Regions from separate parts of the Colwellia sp. BRX8-9 genome, predicted to be linked through region 2. Evidence: predicted binding sites of a transcription regulator. Region 2 holds the regulator's gene; the other holds the start of a gene.

Region 1 (7,087 bases), on a different contig from region 2:
ACGTATCAAAAAATCAGCTTGGCAAGTGAAATTATTTCTTGTTTTTAAATCGTTAAGTAAGGTTTCAGTCGTTTTAAAAGCAAAAGGGGTCATTGCTAATAAGTTAATAATATCTTCGCCTTCAGCAAATTTCATCTCATAGTTCACTTCTTTTTGTGCAATCAATGTTAAATTTTCAATAGGACTTTTAGTCATATCATGTTGTTGCGCTGTTCGGTATATTAATGCTTTTAGTTCAATTAAATGATTTTTTGCCGGCGTTACTGTGACTAAATAGCCATTATTAGCTAGTACCCGAGTGAATTCTTCTTCAAGAATTGGTGCGTAAATAGAGTTGATCCAAGAAAAGTAGTTTTCACTAAAAGGTAACAGCGACAAGGTGGCAACACTAAATTGACAATCTTTATATTTTTTAGCGGCATTTTTAACCGCATTTTTTGCAATGTCAATACCATAAACACGGTTGGTAGGCCTTACATACTGTTGAGTATAAAAACCTTCACCACAGCCAGCATCAAATACCGGCTTTGTTAAATCACCATATTGTTGATATAGAGATTGTAATTCATCAGCGAGCGGTTGATAAAAGCCTTTATCTAGAAATTGACGACGTGCGTTAACCATGGCTTTGTTATCACCAGGGTCTTTTGAATGTTTATGTTGAACGGGCAATAAGTTTACATAACCTTCTTTTGCTTCATCAAAGCTATGGTTGTTCTGACAACGATAGCTTTGGTTAGCTAACACTAATGATTTTTTACAAATGGGGCAAACGTATTGAGCAAGGAACATAGTATTTACTCAACAGCTACTTAAAAGTAGACCAAATCGGCGCGTGATCTGAAGGTTTTTCAATAGCACGTAGTTCGTAATCAATATCGGCTTCGATACACGTTGCCGCCATCTTGTGCGTTGCCAAAACCACATCGATGCGTAAACCACGATTATCAACAAAACCTTTAGAACGATAGTCAAACCAAGAATAACGTTCCGCTTTTGTTGGATGCAATTCTCTAAACGTATCTTTAAATCCCCAAGCCATTAAAGTTGCAAGCCATTCTCTTTCTTCTGGTTGAAAACTACACTTACCAGTCTTTAACCAACGCTTTTGGTTAGGCTCACCAATACCAATATCTAAATCAGCAGGTGAAATATTAATATCGCCGATAATGACTACGTGCTCATCTGGGGTATGGTTATCATTTAAATAGGTCATCAAGTCTTTATAAAATTGACGCTTATAGGGATATTTTGTTTCATGAGCGATGTTATCGCCTTGCGGGAAATAACCGTTTAATACCGTTACTTTTTCACCTTGTTCATTGGTGGTCTCAATCATCACCATACGTTTTTGAGACTCTTCAGTATCGCTAGCAAAGCCCATTTTAACAATATTGGCTGCTTTTTTACATAACATAGCCACACCATAATGTGCTTTTTGACCATGAAAATAAACGTGATAACCCATAGCTTCAACAGCTTCAACGGGAAAAGCATCATTATGAACTTTGATTTCTTGTAAGCCAATAATATCAGGCTGGTGCTTATCAATGATGGCTTGAAGTTGGTGTAAACGCGCACGAAGGCCGTTAATGTTAAAGCTAATGATTTTCATAAAAGACTCGATATTGATTTTTTCCACATGCTACCAGAAGTTATCAGAGAAGGTTATTATTAATTGCTAGTGAAGTGAATTAGGTACTTATTAACATCAACTTTTTAATAGACAGGTAAATGTGTAAATAAATAGAAATTAAACTCAACTAAATTAAAGGATTGCCGATATAAGCTTTAGAGAAAATAATAAAGTTGAAGTACATTGCTTACAGAGTCAGTTGACAGTCAAATTCTGGTACACGAATTACAATTAGGTGAACAACTTAATGTAAGTGTGCACAGCGCTCGACGAGCTGACTTTTCACTCTTATTGGCAATGCTAAGTGATGACGTACCTAGCCATAGTCAATTTTCTTTGCCAAAAACTGTCGTTGACACTAAAACGACTAATGATGCAAGCTTACGTAAAGAGTTTGACCTTCCTGATAAAGCACCTTTATCTCTGAATGAAAATCACAGCACAGCAATATTTGATCAAGCAGAACTTATTCAGCAGAATAACCTAGCAGAATTACGTTTATCAAATGCTTTGTTGCCTAAACCGCTTGCTTTTCGAGATGATAAAAAGCATATCAGACAAGAAGTATTAAATAATACCTCGCTGTACTGCCAGAAAAAATTTAATCATACAAAGAATAATACGCCGCAAGACACCGACAGTTCAAGATTATCATTCGATACTAAAGGTTGGCTTAACGCCGTGCATAACACTATCGTTAAAGCGCCGTTACTTGATGCTATAGCATAAGGTTATTGCATTAGCATGCCAATAAAATCGTGCGTTTGTGTTGACGTTATTTGTGATTAACTTTTTCAGTTTACTGGCCTGAGCAATGTTTAAACTTGATTGTTAATTGTTGAGTTTACTTGCTACAGCATTGTCTAAATTTTTATTGCTATGACAAAAGCATCGCTGGTTTCTTTTGGGAAGAACTTGATTGTTAATTGTCGAATTTACCGGCCACAGCATTGTTTAAATTTTTTATTACTATCGCAAAAGCAAGCTTGGTTTCTTTTTGGTGCTATCAGCGCTTCATTGTTACTGACTTCACCATCTAAATATCGCCATTGCCCCTTTTCAACAACAAAGCGTGATGTTTCCTTCATCAGAAAATACTCACCTTGATGTTGGTAATAAGCCGAAAAGCAAACCGTCGGTAAGTGTTGCTCTTTATTGTCAGCGTTTACAGCATTTTGATCATTAAGCTCGGTATAATCACTGGCAGCATTAATGGTTAGTTTTAACCATTTGGTTTCTTTGGCCCATGCTGATATATCAGCGATTGATTGTAAAGCTCTGCTAGCTTGAGCATAAGTCTGATAAATATAATCAGCAGCCTCTGTTGCATAGGCGCTATAGCGAGAACGCATCAATTGCTCTGGTGATTGTGCACAGGTCTCTTGATTTATTAATAAGCAGCAGCATTGCTGAAAACTAATATTTGAACCACATGGGCATTGCATAAAGTCGACATTATTTTAGAAAAGTAGTTGATCTATTTTAGCAGAGCAAAATTTTATTTTCTGTTTTAATAACGGCAAAATCGCTTCAAACTCAATTAATGTAACAATAAAGAAGAATCCGAAAGAGTGACGTAATTTTTTAGTCGTTGCTGGTTTAAACGTTTTTGAGTTTGCTTGGTTAAAATAATGCATTGAGTTTGTCCTTTTTCTGCGAATTGAGTGAGTTGGCTTAATTGTGATTTATCTAAGGTGGCATTACACAAAATAACAGCCGAACAGTGACCTTTTTCTAAAGCATCTTTAATGGTATTTAGTGAGATATTACGTTGATGAAGATTAACTTTTAAGATTCTTTTAGGGTCTATTTTTCCTTGATCAGACAATTGCTGAAGCGGCTTCTCTTCAGGGTTTATCATCAGGATCCATTTGTTATCTAAATCATGATTTTTGAAGATTTCAGTATACTGCTGAGATAGTTCTATGGCATTAGCAATACTTCTAACATCACACCATTTGTGTTTTTTGATAGCCATAGTTGTAGTTTTTAACGCTAAGGTGTTGGTATTAATGTGATTTATTGAATTCATTTTTAAAACCTCGATATACTGTATGTATGTACAGTATATCGTTTTTGGTGTTTATTCAAGCACTTTTTATGATTAATATTAATTGATCCTACTGAAGGATCTAATGTAATAAACGCCAGTAAATGAGGGGAATAGCACCAACAGTATTGAAGATACCACTAGTATTTGTTGGCCCAATGCTATGCTAGGGGATTTTAGCGATAAACAATTGTTAGCTCTTAAGCTTTCCTTAATAAAAGTTTGTTATTTTCATTCACTGAATATTTAAGGTAAATATCCCCCTATGAATAAACAGGTCATTTGATGAATAACCGCTATTAACGTTCATTTTTTTATGGCGAATATTTCTGTAATAACCGACAATAACTTTGAGATAAAACACCTTGAGTCGTTCATACCTATGGCATTGTTAAGTCTTATCTTCACTGTTGATGGTTTTCGACCGTCAAGTATTAATAACCGGCCTTGGAAAAGGCTAGATAATATAAAAACCGTTAATAGTCATTTTAAATTGTTATAGGAAAAATATGCGCATATTGTTAGTTGAAGACGATATCCCCCTGGCTTTGGGATTGCAGCAGTCACTTCGTCATGAAGGCTTTGTTGTTAACCATGTTGATAATGGTAAAACGGCAATTTCAGCATTGTCTGTGTCAGATCAAGACTTAGTTATTCTTGATCTGGGTTTACCTGATATTGACGGATTGGAAGTGCTAAAGCGTACTCGTGATCGTAAGCTAGGTATTCCTGTTATTATTTTAACCGCAAGAGACGCGCTTGAAGATAAAGTTAAAGGCTTAGATTTTGGTGCAGATGATTACCTGGTAAAGCCTTTTGAAATTAGCGAATTGTTAGCACGCCTTCGCGTGATTGAACGGCGTTTAGGCACGGCAAAGTCGGCATTGATTATTTGCTCAGACGTGGCAATTGATACCGCAGCACATAAAATCCTTATTAAAGATGAAGAATTAAAAACGTCAAAAAAAGAGTACATGGTATTAAAAGCATTGATGGAAAATGCCGGTCGAATCCAATCTCGGGAACAAATTGAATCGCGTTTATATGAATGGGGAGAAGAAGTGGCCAGTAATGCTGTTGAGGTACATATACACAACTTAAGAAAAAAATTGCCAGAACAATTTATAAAAACAGTCAGAGGCGTTGGTTATACGGTTAATAAAACCTAATGTCGATTCGTCGCTACTTAGTCCTTATTTTACTATCCATCATCACTTTGATGACATTTTTTGCTGCCATACAGGGCTATAAAGCCAGTATGGAACAAGCAACTAGCTTATTTGATGAGCAATTAGTTATCGTCGGTAAAACCTTGTTAGCGACCTCTGCGACTCTTTCTGACAAGGGTGCCGAAAATCGATTAAGTGCAGCAACAGTGGTCCCTTCTAACCATATTGCTTATCAAGTCTTTAGCAATAATACTTTATTACTACGCACAGATAATGCTCCTGAACAGTCAATTACTGAGTTACCTGCAGGGTTTACGGACCTTAATTTTATTGGACAGCGTTGGCGAGTATATATAGAAACATCAACAAACGAACAGGCGCAAAGAAGTCAATTAAGAGTGCTGGTTGCCCAACCGCTTGAACAAAGATTTTCACTGGCTGAACAAGTTATATTATCTGCTGTGACTCCTATTATTTTAGTTATCCCTTTGATTGCCTTGTTTATTTTTATGGCGATTCGTCAAGGCTTAAAGCCGTTAACTGTTTTGCGCCGAGAATTGTCAGAAAAGAAAATTAATGACTTATCAAAGCTTTCTAGTGAGACATCAACAAAAGAACTACAACCGGTTATTCAGACACTAAATCTGTTATTTGAACGCTTGTCGGCAGCTTTTTCAAGGGAACGTTATTTTGCTTCTGACGCCGCTCATGAATTAAGAACGCCGTTAAGTGTGCTCAAAATTAATGTTCACAATTTACAAATAACCCAAAGTGAAAACCTTGACAGCACCGGGCAGGCTTCGTTAATGCAATTAGGTCAAAGTGTTGACCGAATGGCTCATGTTGTCGATCAAATATTAACGTTAAATCGTACTAATCCTGATCAACTCACCATGGCAGTCACTAAGCTTGAATTACAAGGATTGTTGCAACAAGTGATCAGCGACTTATACCCTGAAATATTGCAGCATCAGCATGATATTTCGTTAGAAAGTGAAGCCCAAATTATTTATGCTAATGAATTTGCCTTATTGACCTTAGTGAAAAATTTAATTGGTAATGCCTGTAAATATACTCCTAAAGGCGGGCATATTTTGGTAAAAACGTTGATTGATGAAGACAGTTTCACCCTGATTGTTGAAGATTCTGGCCCCGGTATTGACTCCAGCGAATACCAGCGAGTTTTCGATCGTTTTTATCGTGTGGGTGGAGATAGCCATCACTCTACTGTGGTAGGATGTGGCTTAGGTTTAGCGATTGTTCAGCATATTGTTAAATTACATCATGCGAGTATTATTTTAGCAAAATCGACGAAATTAGGTGGCCTTAGCGTGTCAGTAAGGTTTCCACAAAAGACTCAAGCGATTGACTTACATTTACATCAGTTTGAACAAGAATGGGAGGACAATAAGTGAAAGCACCTGCTATTTTTATAAAAAAAACCAGCATTATTAGCCTCTTTATCTCTTTAATCTTTAGCCCAAGTGTCTGGGCTGAACGAGCTGAGTATGTCGTAGAATTGAAAGATCATTTGTTTTTTCCTGCGGTTATAAAAATTCCACCAAACAAAAAAGTTAAACTTGTTATTTATAATCGAGATACAACCCCTGAAGAGTTTGACAGTTTTGACTTAAATCGAGAAAAGGTTATTTTCCCCCATAAAAGAGCGGTGATTTTTATTGGTCCATTACCCGAAGGAAAATATAACTTTTTTGGTGAGTTTAATCCTAATAGTGCCAAAGGGACCATTATCGTTACCCCGTTGCCTGAGCGTAAAAAAGCAAGTAAAGCTACTGTTCAAAACATAACAGGAGGTGCTTAATGTTAATTAATACCGTGCTTTTGTTTTTGAGTAACAGTTTAGTTATTTTTATGGTGTTAGCCTTGTTGTTATCGATTAAAAATAAGTTTCAACTCTGTGGTCTTACCCTTATAAGTGGTGCGATATTGGGTATTTTGTTTATGTTACTGCTTTGGATTTATATCGATGTGATCAGCCAAATGTTTGATGATACCGGGCTTGAATGGTTCTATGCGAGTATACATGTTCTTGTATATATTCTAATTTTACATTTTATTCATCGCTCCCATATCAGCGTTAGTACCGCCAATAACAGTCAGCTATCTTGGTATGCTGGCGCAATACTCGCGTTAGTTATTATGCTACAGGGTACTAACTTCCTCATTTACTTTATTGGATATTGGTCGCAAACCGATATGGTTAATTCACTT
Region 2 (7,087 bases):
ACATTATTCATCGTGGTGGCGTGGTTTCATTAGTGGGACCTACCGGCGTAGGTAAAACAACTACCGTAGCTAAACTCGCGGCGCGGTTTGCTCAGATTCATGGCGCAGACCAAGTGGTGATGATCTCAACAGATAACTACCGTATTGCTGGATTTGAACAATTAGCCACTTACGGCCGAATTATTGGTTGTGATGTAAAGCTTGCTGGTGATGCAAAAACCTTAGATACATTGTTGCAACAGTTCTCCAAAAAGAAACTGATACTTATTGATACTGCAGGTATGGGGCAACGTGATATGCGTTTAGCTAAACACCTAACTACTTTAGTTTCTAATGCAAGGGTCAGAATTCGCAACTATTTAGTGTTAGCTGCTAATACTCAACAACGAGTTATGCAAGAAAATGTTGATCGCTTTAAAAAAGTACCTTTAGCTGGCTGTATTTATACTAAACTTGATGAAAGCCTTAGCATAGGAGAAATAATTTCCACTTCGATTCAAAACGGTTTAGCGATAGGCTACTTAACGGATGGACAAAGAGTTCCTGAAGATATTAAAGTTGCAAATGCTGAAAAACTCGTTACGCTAGCAGATAAAATGAGCGCGAAAAATCAAATTAATAATCCAATAAATTGGCGAACAGCACCGATGAGTGCTAATACAGCTGTATTTCCATAACTTGTTCTAAATATGTGAATTTTGAAGCTATAAAAATATGCAGATTAAATGATTATAGGGTTATACTAAATTAAATTGATAGCTATTCGTAAGAAAGTAGAGAAATACGATAAATGAATGATCAAGCAAGTGGCTTAAGAAAAATGCAAAATTCAGCTCCGGTAAAAGTCATTGCTGTCTCTGGCGGTAAAGGCGGAGTAGGTAAAACTAACGTTTCGCTTAATACCGCTATTGCACTTGGACAATTAGGACAACGAGTTTTAGTTTTAGATGCCGATTTAGGCTTGGCTAATGTCGATGTTATGCTAGGTTTGCGGGTAAAACGTAACTTATCACATGTGCTTTCTGGCGAGTGTGAATTAGACGATATAATTATTGAAGGTCCCGCTGGTATTAATATCATTCCTGCTACGTCAGGTTCACAATCTATGGTCGATTTAACGCCTGCTGAACATGCGGGTTTAATTCGCGCTTTTAGTGATATGAACACAAAATTTGATGTACTTATTGTTGACACTGCCGCCGGTATTTCCGACATGGTACTAAGCTTTTGCCGTGCCTCACAAGATGTGATGTTAGTGGTCTGTGATGAACCTACATCTATTACTGATTGCTACGCCTTAATGAAATTATTAAGTCGAGATCATGGTGTATTTAAATTTAAAGTTGTTGCCAACATGGTGAGAACGCCAAGAGAAGGACAACAACTCTTTGGTAAGCTTTCTAAAGTTACCGATCGATTTTTAGATGTTGCACTTGAACTCGTTGCTGTCATTCCATTTGACGAAAATATAAGAAATTCCGTTAGAAAACAAAAAGCAATTGTTGAAGCTTATCCACAATCGCCTGCAGCGGTTGCTTTTAAATCTTTAGCAGGTAATTTAATTAAATGGCCGGTGCCTAAACAAGCGTCAGGTCATTTAGAGTTTTTTATTGAACAATTGTTAGAACATTAATAACAATAGTAATCAGATATGAGTACTTTGTTGAAAGTTCTATATCTTTCCTATAATTTAGCGAGTGAGCGATAGTGGTAAAACCAAATGCTTACAGTATTCAAACTGATAAATCTGCTATAATTTCGCAGCATACAGTTTTAGTGAAAAGAATCGCTTATCACCTATTAGCAAGGTTGCCTGCGAGCGTGCAGGTTGATGACCTTATTCAGTCAGGCATGATAGGCCTGCTTGAAGCGTCTAATAATTTTGATCACGGCAAAGGTGCAAGTTTTGAAACCTTTGCTGGTATTCGTATCCGTGGTGCTATGCTTGATGAAATACGCCGTGGTGACTGGACTCCCCGCTCTGTTCATAAAAATAGCCGCATGGTCAGTGAAGCGATAAAATTGCTTGAAGCAAGTTTAGGTCGTGATGTAACTGATATTGAAGTTGCTGAAAAACTTGATATTTCGTTAAATGACTACCATCATATTCTAAGTGAGGTCAGTACCGGTAAAATAATTGGTATTGAAGACTTAAGTACGGGGGCAGATGCTATATCGAATATGGAAGATGTGAATAATAACGATCCCTATGATAATTTTGAAAAAATAGTTTTTAAAAAATCGTTAACAGCATGCATTTCCACTTTACCCGAACGCGAAGCTCTAGTACTGTCACTATATTACGACGAAGAATTAAATCTTCGAGAGATTGGTCAAGTGCTTGATGTAAGTGAGTCGCGTGTTAGCCAAATTCACAGTCAAGCGATGCATAGGTTAAAAGGACGTATGCAATCTTGGCAAAGTTGAGTAGAATATACATATAATCACAATTTTAAAATGTTCTCACCGGAGGGTGCCTTGGATAAAAATATGAAAGTTCTTGTTGTTGATGATTTTTCAACGATGAGACGTATCGTCAAAAACTTGTTACGAGATTTAGGTTTCACTAACATTTCAGAAGCAGATGACGGTAGCACTGCTTTACCGATGTTAAAAGAAGGCTCTTTTGACTTTGTTGTAACTGATTGGAATATGCCAGGTATGCAAGGTATTGATTTGCTCAAAGCCATCCGTGCCGATGCGAAGTTATCACATATCCCAGTATTGCTGATTACTGCTGAAGCAAAGAAAGAACAAATTGTGATGGCGGCTCAAGCGGGTGTTAATGGCTATATTGTAAAACCATTTACCGCAGCGACGTTAAACGCCAAGTTAGATAAAATATTTCAACGCTTAGGTTAATTCCTTAATTAGATAGATAATTAATTAATCTAAACGTGAGGTTTTTGCATGAGTGCGAATACAAATGTGCATGTTTCTTTGGAAGAAGCAAAGCTACTGGTCGAATATTTAGAAAGTGGTCAACAAGACAAGGCAGATGAATTAATTGCTGAAATTCAAAATCCAATTAATTCTGAATTGTTTGCTGAAATAGGCAAGCTGACTCGCCAACTACATGACTCATTAAATAATTTTCAATTAGATTCCAGGTTAAATGATTTAGCGACAGCAGATATCCCCGATGCTCAAGAACGTCTAAACTACGTTATAACGCGAACGGAAGAAGCCGCTAATAAAACCATGGATGCTGTTGAATCTATTTTCCCCGTTGTGGATACGATACAAAAGCAAATAAAGGCTGTTAATCCGTTATGGCAAAAATTAATGCATAACAAATTGGAATTAACCGAATTTAAAAGTTTATGTGTTGATATAGATTTATTATTAAAAACGACAGATAGAGAATCAGTGCGTATGCATGATTTAATGACTGATGTTTTGATGGCGCAAGATTTTCAAGATTTAACCGGACAAGTTATTCGTAAAGTTATTGATCTAGTTCGTGAAGTAGAGGATAGCTTGATTGGTATGCTAACCGCTTTTGGTATTACGACAGATAGTAATGCAGAGCGAAGTAAACCTAAAGTAGGTGATAACTTAGTTGAAGGCCCGATCGTTAATGCAGCACAACGTGATGATGTTGTCGCTGACCAAGATGATGTTGATGACCTTTTATCAAGTTTAGGATTTTAATAGGAGTTGCTGGATGTCATTTGAGCAAGATGAAGAGATTCTTCAGGATTTTTTAATAGAAGCTGGAGAAATACTTGAAACGCTTTCGGAACAACTCGTAGAACTTGAAAACGACCCCGATAATGCCGAATTATTAAATGCTATTTTTAGAGGTTTTCACACCGTTAAAGGTGGGGCCGGATTTTTAGCATTACATAATTTAGTTGACGTATGTCATGGCGCGGAAAATATTTTCGATCTGTTACGTACCAACCAACGTAGTGTTAGTGCAAGCCTAATGGACGTTATTTTACAAGCGCTTGATGTTGTAAATGAAATGTTTGTACAAGTTCAAAACGGCGAGAAACTTGATAAAGCTGATGCTCAATTACTTGCAGAATTGCATCGTTTAAGCCAACCAGAAGGCAAAGAGCAAGCGCCTGCGCCAGTCGTTGTTGAAGCAGTAGCTACTCATGAAAGCGAAAGTTCTTCTAGCGATGAAATGTCAGAAGATGAATTTGAACGACTTCTCGACGAACTCCATGGTGGTGGCTCAGCTTCTACGCCAGCCCCAGCACCTGAAGCAACAGCAACGTCTTCAGACAGCAATGATATTTCAGATGACGAATTTGAATCCTTACTCGATGAACTTCACGGTCAAGGTGCTTTTTCGCCTGAAGTTGCTGCTAATAATTCAAGTAAACCATCTTCATCGAATAACAGTTCATCAGATGAAATAAGTGACGATGACTTTGAAGCTTTATTAGACGAATTACATGGTCAAGGTCAAGCGCCGAAATTATCTGTTACTCCAGCACCTAGCGCACCAACACCAGCACCAACACCTGTTGCTCAAACACCAGCCGCGAAGCCAGCACCTGTAGCTCCTGCAGCTAAACCTGTCGCTAAAGCGCCAGTGCCAGAAAAAGCACCCGCTAAAGCAATGCAGGGTGAAACAACTGTTAGGGTTGACACTAAACGTCTTGATCAAATTATGAATATGGTTGGTGAGCTTGTTTTAGTGAGAAATCGCTTAACAAGTTTGGGCTTAACCAAAGAGGATGAAGATTTAACGAAAGCTGTTTCTAACCTTGATGCGGTAACGACTGATTTGCAAGGTGCGGTAATGAAAACCCGTATGCAGCCAATCAAGAAAGTCTTTGGACGATTTCCTCGAGTTGTTCGAGATTTAGCGCGCAGTTTAGACAAAGAAATTAAATTAGTGCTCAAAGGTGAAGAAACCGATCTAGATAAAAACCTTGTTGAGGCACTCGCTGATCCATTAGTGCATTTAGTGAGAAACTCTGTAGATCACGGTATAGAAATGCCTGATAAGCGCGAAGCATTGGGGAAACCAAGAGAAGGTGTCGTGGTGCTTTCTGCTTCTCAAGAGGGTGACCATATATTATTAACCATCAAAGATGATGGTGCAGGCATGAATGCAGAAAAGCTCAAAGAAATCGCGATTACTCGTGGTGTTCTTGACGCTGACTCTGCGGCTAGAATGACAGATAAAGAAGCCTTTAGTTTAATTTTTGCTCCAGGGTTCTCTACCAAGACTGAAATTTCAGAAGTTTCAGGCCGTGGTGTTGGCATGGATGTAGTCAAGACTAAGATCACCCAGTTAAACGGTACGGTAAGTATAGATTCTGAAATGGGCGTAGGTACAATCTTAGAGATTAAAGTACCGTTAACGTTAGCTATTTTACCGACATTAATGGTTATTGTTGGTAAGCAAACATTTGCTTTACCACTTGCTGGCGTGAATGAAATATTTCATCTTGATTTAACCACCACCAACGTTGTTGATGGACAATTAACCATTATTGTTCGTAAAAAGGCGATTCCACTCTTCTACTTAGATAAGTGGTTAGTACGTGATTTTGTTGAGAAGCCAAGAGAAAAAGGTCATGTGGTTATTGTTCAATTGGGCAATCAGCAAATTGGCTTTGTGGTCGACAGTCTAATTGGTCAAGAAGAGGTGGTGATAAAGCCACTCGACCGTCTATTACACGGCACACCAGGTATGGCCGGCGCAACAATTACCAGCGATGGTGGTATAGCGTTAATTATCGATGTGCCTAATATGCTGAAGTTTTACGCAAAAAAATCTGTTGTTAATAAAAAATTACGCTCTTAACGTATAATAAAGCCCTATTAAATTTTATTAGGGCTTTTTCATTCATAATAACAAATGAGATAATAAATGCCCTATAAGGTGTTGGTTGTTGATGACTCGAGTTTCTTTAGACGTCGAGTTACCGATATTTTAAATAAAGATCCGAACCTTACTGTTATTGATGTTGCTGTAAATGGTAAAGATGCTGTTGAAAAGGCTGTATCATTAAAGCCTGATGTGATCACCATGGATATAGAAATGCCATTGCTTAATGGTATTGAAGCTGTGAAACAAATAATGGCGAAAGCGCCAACATCAATCTTAATGTTTTCATCGCTCACTCATCAAGGTGCTAATGCGACCCTCGAGGCCTTAGAAGCCGGAGCACTTGATTTTCTCCCGAAAAAATTTAGTGAAATAGCCAAAACAACTGATGATGCAGGTAGTTTGCTGCGTCAACGAGTGGTTCAATTAGCGAAGACTAACGGTTTATTGAAAAGAAAATTGGCAGTAAAAGCTCACGCGTCACGAATTAGCCTATCTTCAACGGCCACTAATCCGGTGAGTAAACCCATAAATAAATTCGACATTCAATCGAGAACTCCGCTGCGAACAACTAAAACTGAACCGAGTCAAAGCGAAAGTATTCGCAGTCAGGTTGTTAAAAGAAGCTCAGGTAAAAGTTACCAACTACTTGCTATAGGTACATCAACGGGGGGACCAATTGCCTTACAAAAAATATTAACGCAATTGCCACAAAATTTTCCGCTACCCATTATTTTAATACAGCATATGCCCGCTGCTTTTACTTTTGCTTTTGCCAATCGTTTAAATACCTTGTGCAATATTAATGTTAAGGAAGCAGCAGATGGGGATATTTTAAAACCTGGTTGTGCTTACCTAGCGCCTGGTGGCAGGCAAATGATTATTGACGGTACGCCAAAATTAGCCAAGTTAAAAATTATAGAAGATAAGTCTGAAAAAATTGCTTTTAAACCAAGTGTTGATGTGAGTTTTGGCTCAGCAGCTAAGGTATTTGGTGGCTCAGTATTGGGTGTTGTATTGACCGGTATGGGCTCTGATGGCCGAGAAGGTGCTCGCATGTTAAAAGGTAAAGGGGCGACAATATGGGCACAAGACGAAGCTTCTTGTGTGGTTTATGGTATGCCGCAAGCCGTTACCGTTGCAGGTATTTCTGTTTTATCTTTAGCATTAGAAGATATCAGCCAAAGTATTATCAAGGAAGTGGACCATGGATAAGTTAACCATTGCCGGTCTTTTTGTCGCAATTACGGCCATATATTTAGGTTTTATTCTCGATGGAGGCTCCCTCGC

The links. The regulator FliA, encoded in region 2, starts transcription of late flagellar genes. The targets are predictions, from matches to a motif close to CTAAAGNTNNNNNNNNNNNNGCCGATA.
Region 1: the regulator FliA is predicted to act here: its motif matches at 1,759-1,785, upstream of H4J70_RS14060 (VC2046/SO_2500 family protein).

Annotation. Positions count from the first base shown of each region.
Region 1 is NZ_JACGVN010000016.1:74,084-81,170, reverse strand. Features, by position in the region: gene rlmA (23S rRNA (guanine(745)-N(1))-methyltransferase) at 1-792, opposite strand, end outside; gene xthA (exodeoxyribonuclease III) at 809-1,615, opposite strand; gene H4J70_RS14060 (VC2046/SO_2500 family protein) at 1,820-2,365, shown strand; gene H4J70_RS14055 (YchJ family protein) at 2,572-3,081, opposite strand; gene H4J70_RS14050 (hypothetical protein) at 3,177-3,668, opposite strand; gene H4J70_RS14045 (response regulator) at 4,196-4,855, shown strand; gene H4J70_RS14040 (ATP-binding protein) at 4,855-6,270, shown strand; gene H4J70_RS14035 (cupredoxin domain-containing protein) at 6,303-6,677, shown strand; gene H4J70_RS14030 (hypothetical protein) at 6,677-7,087, shown strand, end outside.
Region 2 is NZ_JACGVN010000004.1:34,034-41,120, reverse strand. Features, by position in the region: gene flhF (flagellar biosynthesis protein FlhF) at 1-677, shown strand, start outside; gene H4J70_RS04420 (MinD/ParA family protein) at 791-1,633, shown strand; gene H4J70_RS04415 (RNA polymerase sigma factor FliA) at 1,708-2,427, shown strand; gene cheY (chemotaxis response regulator CheY) at 2,479-2,862, shown strand; gene H4J70_RS04405 (protein phosphatase CheZ) at 2,911-3,654, shown strand; gene H4J70_RS04400 (chemotaxis protein CheA) at 3,668-5,773, shown strand; gene H4J70_RS04395 (chemotaxis response regulator protein-glutamate methylesterase) at 5,840-7,012, shown strand; gene H4J70_RS04390 (flagellar motor protein) at 7,005-7,087, shown strand, end outside.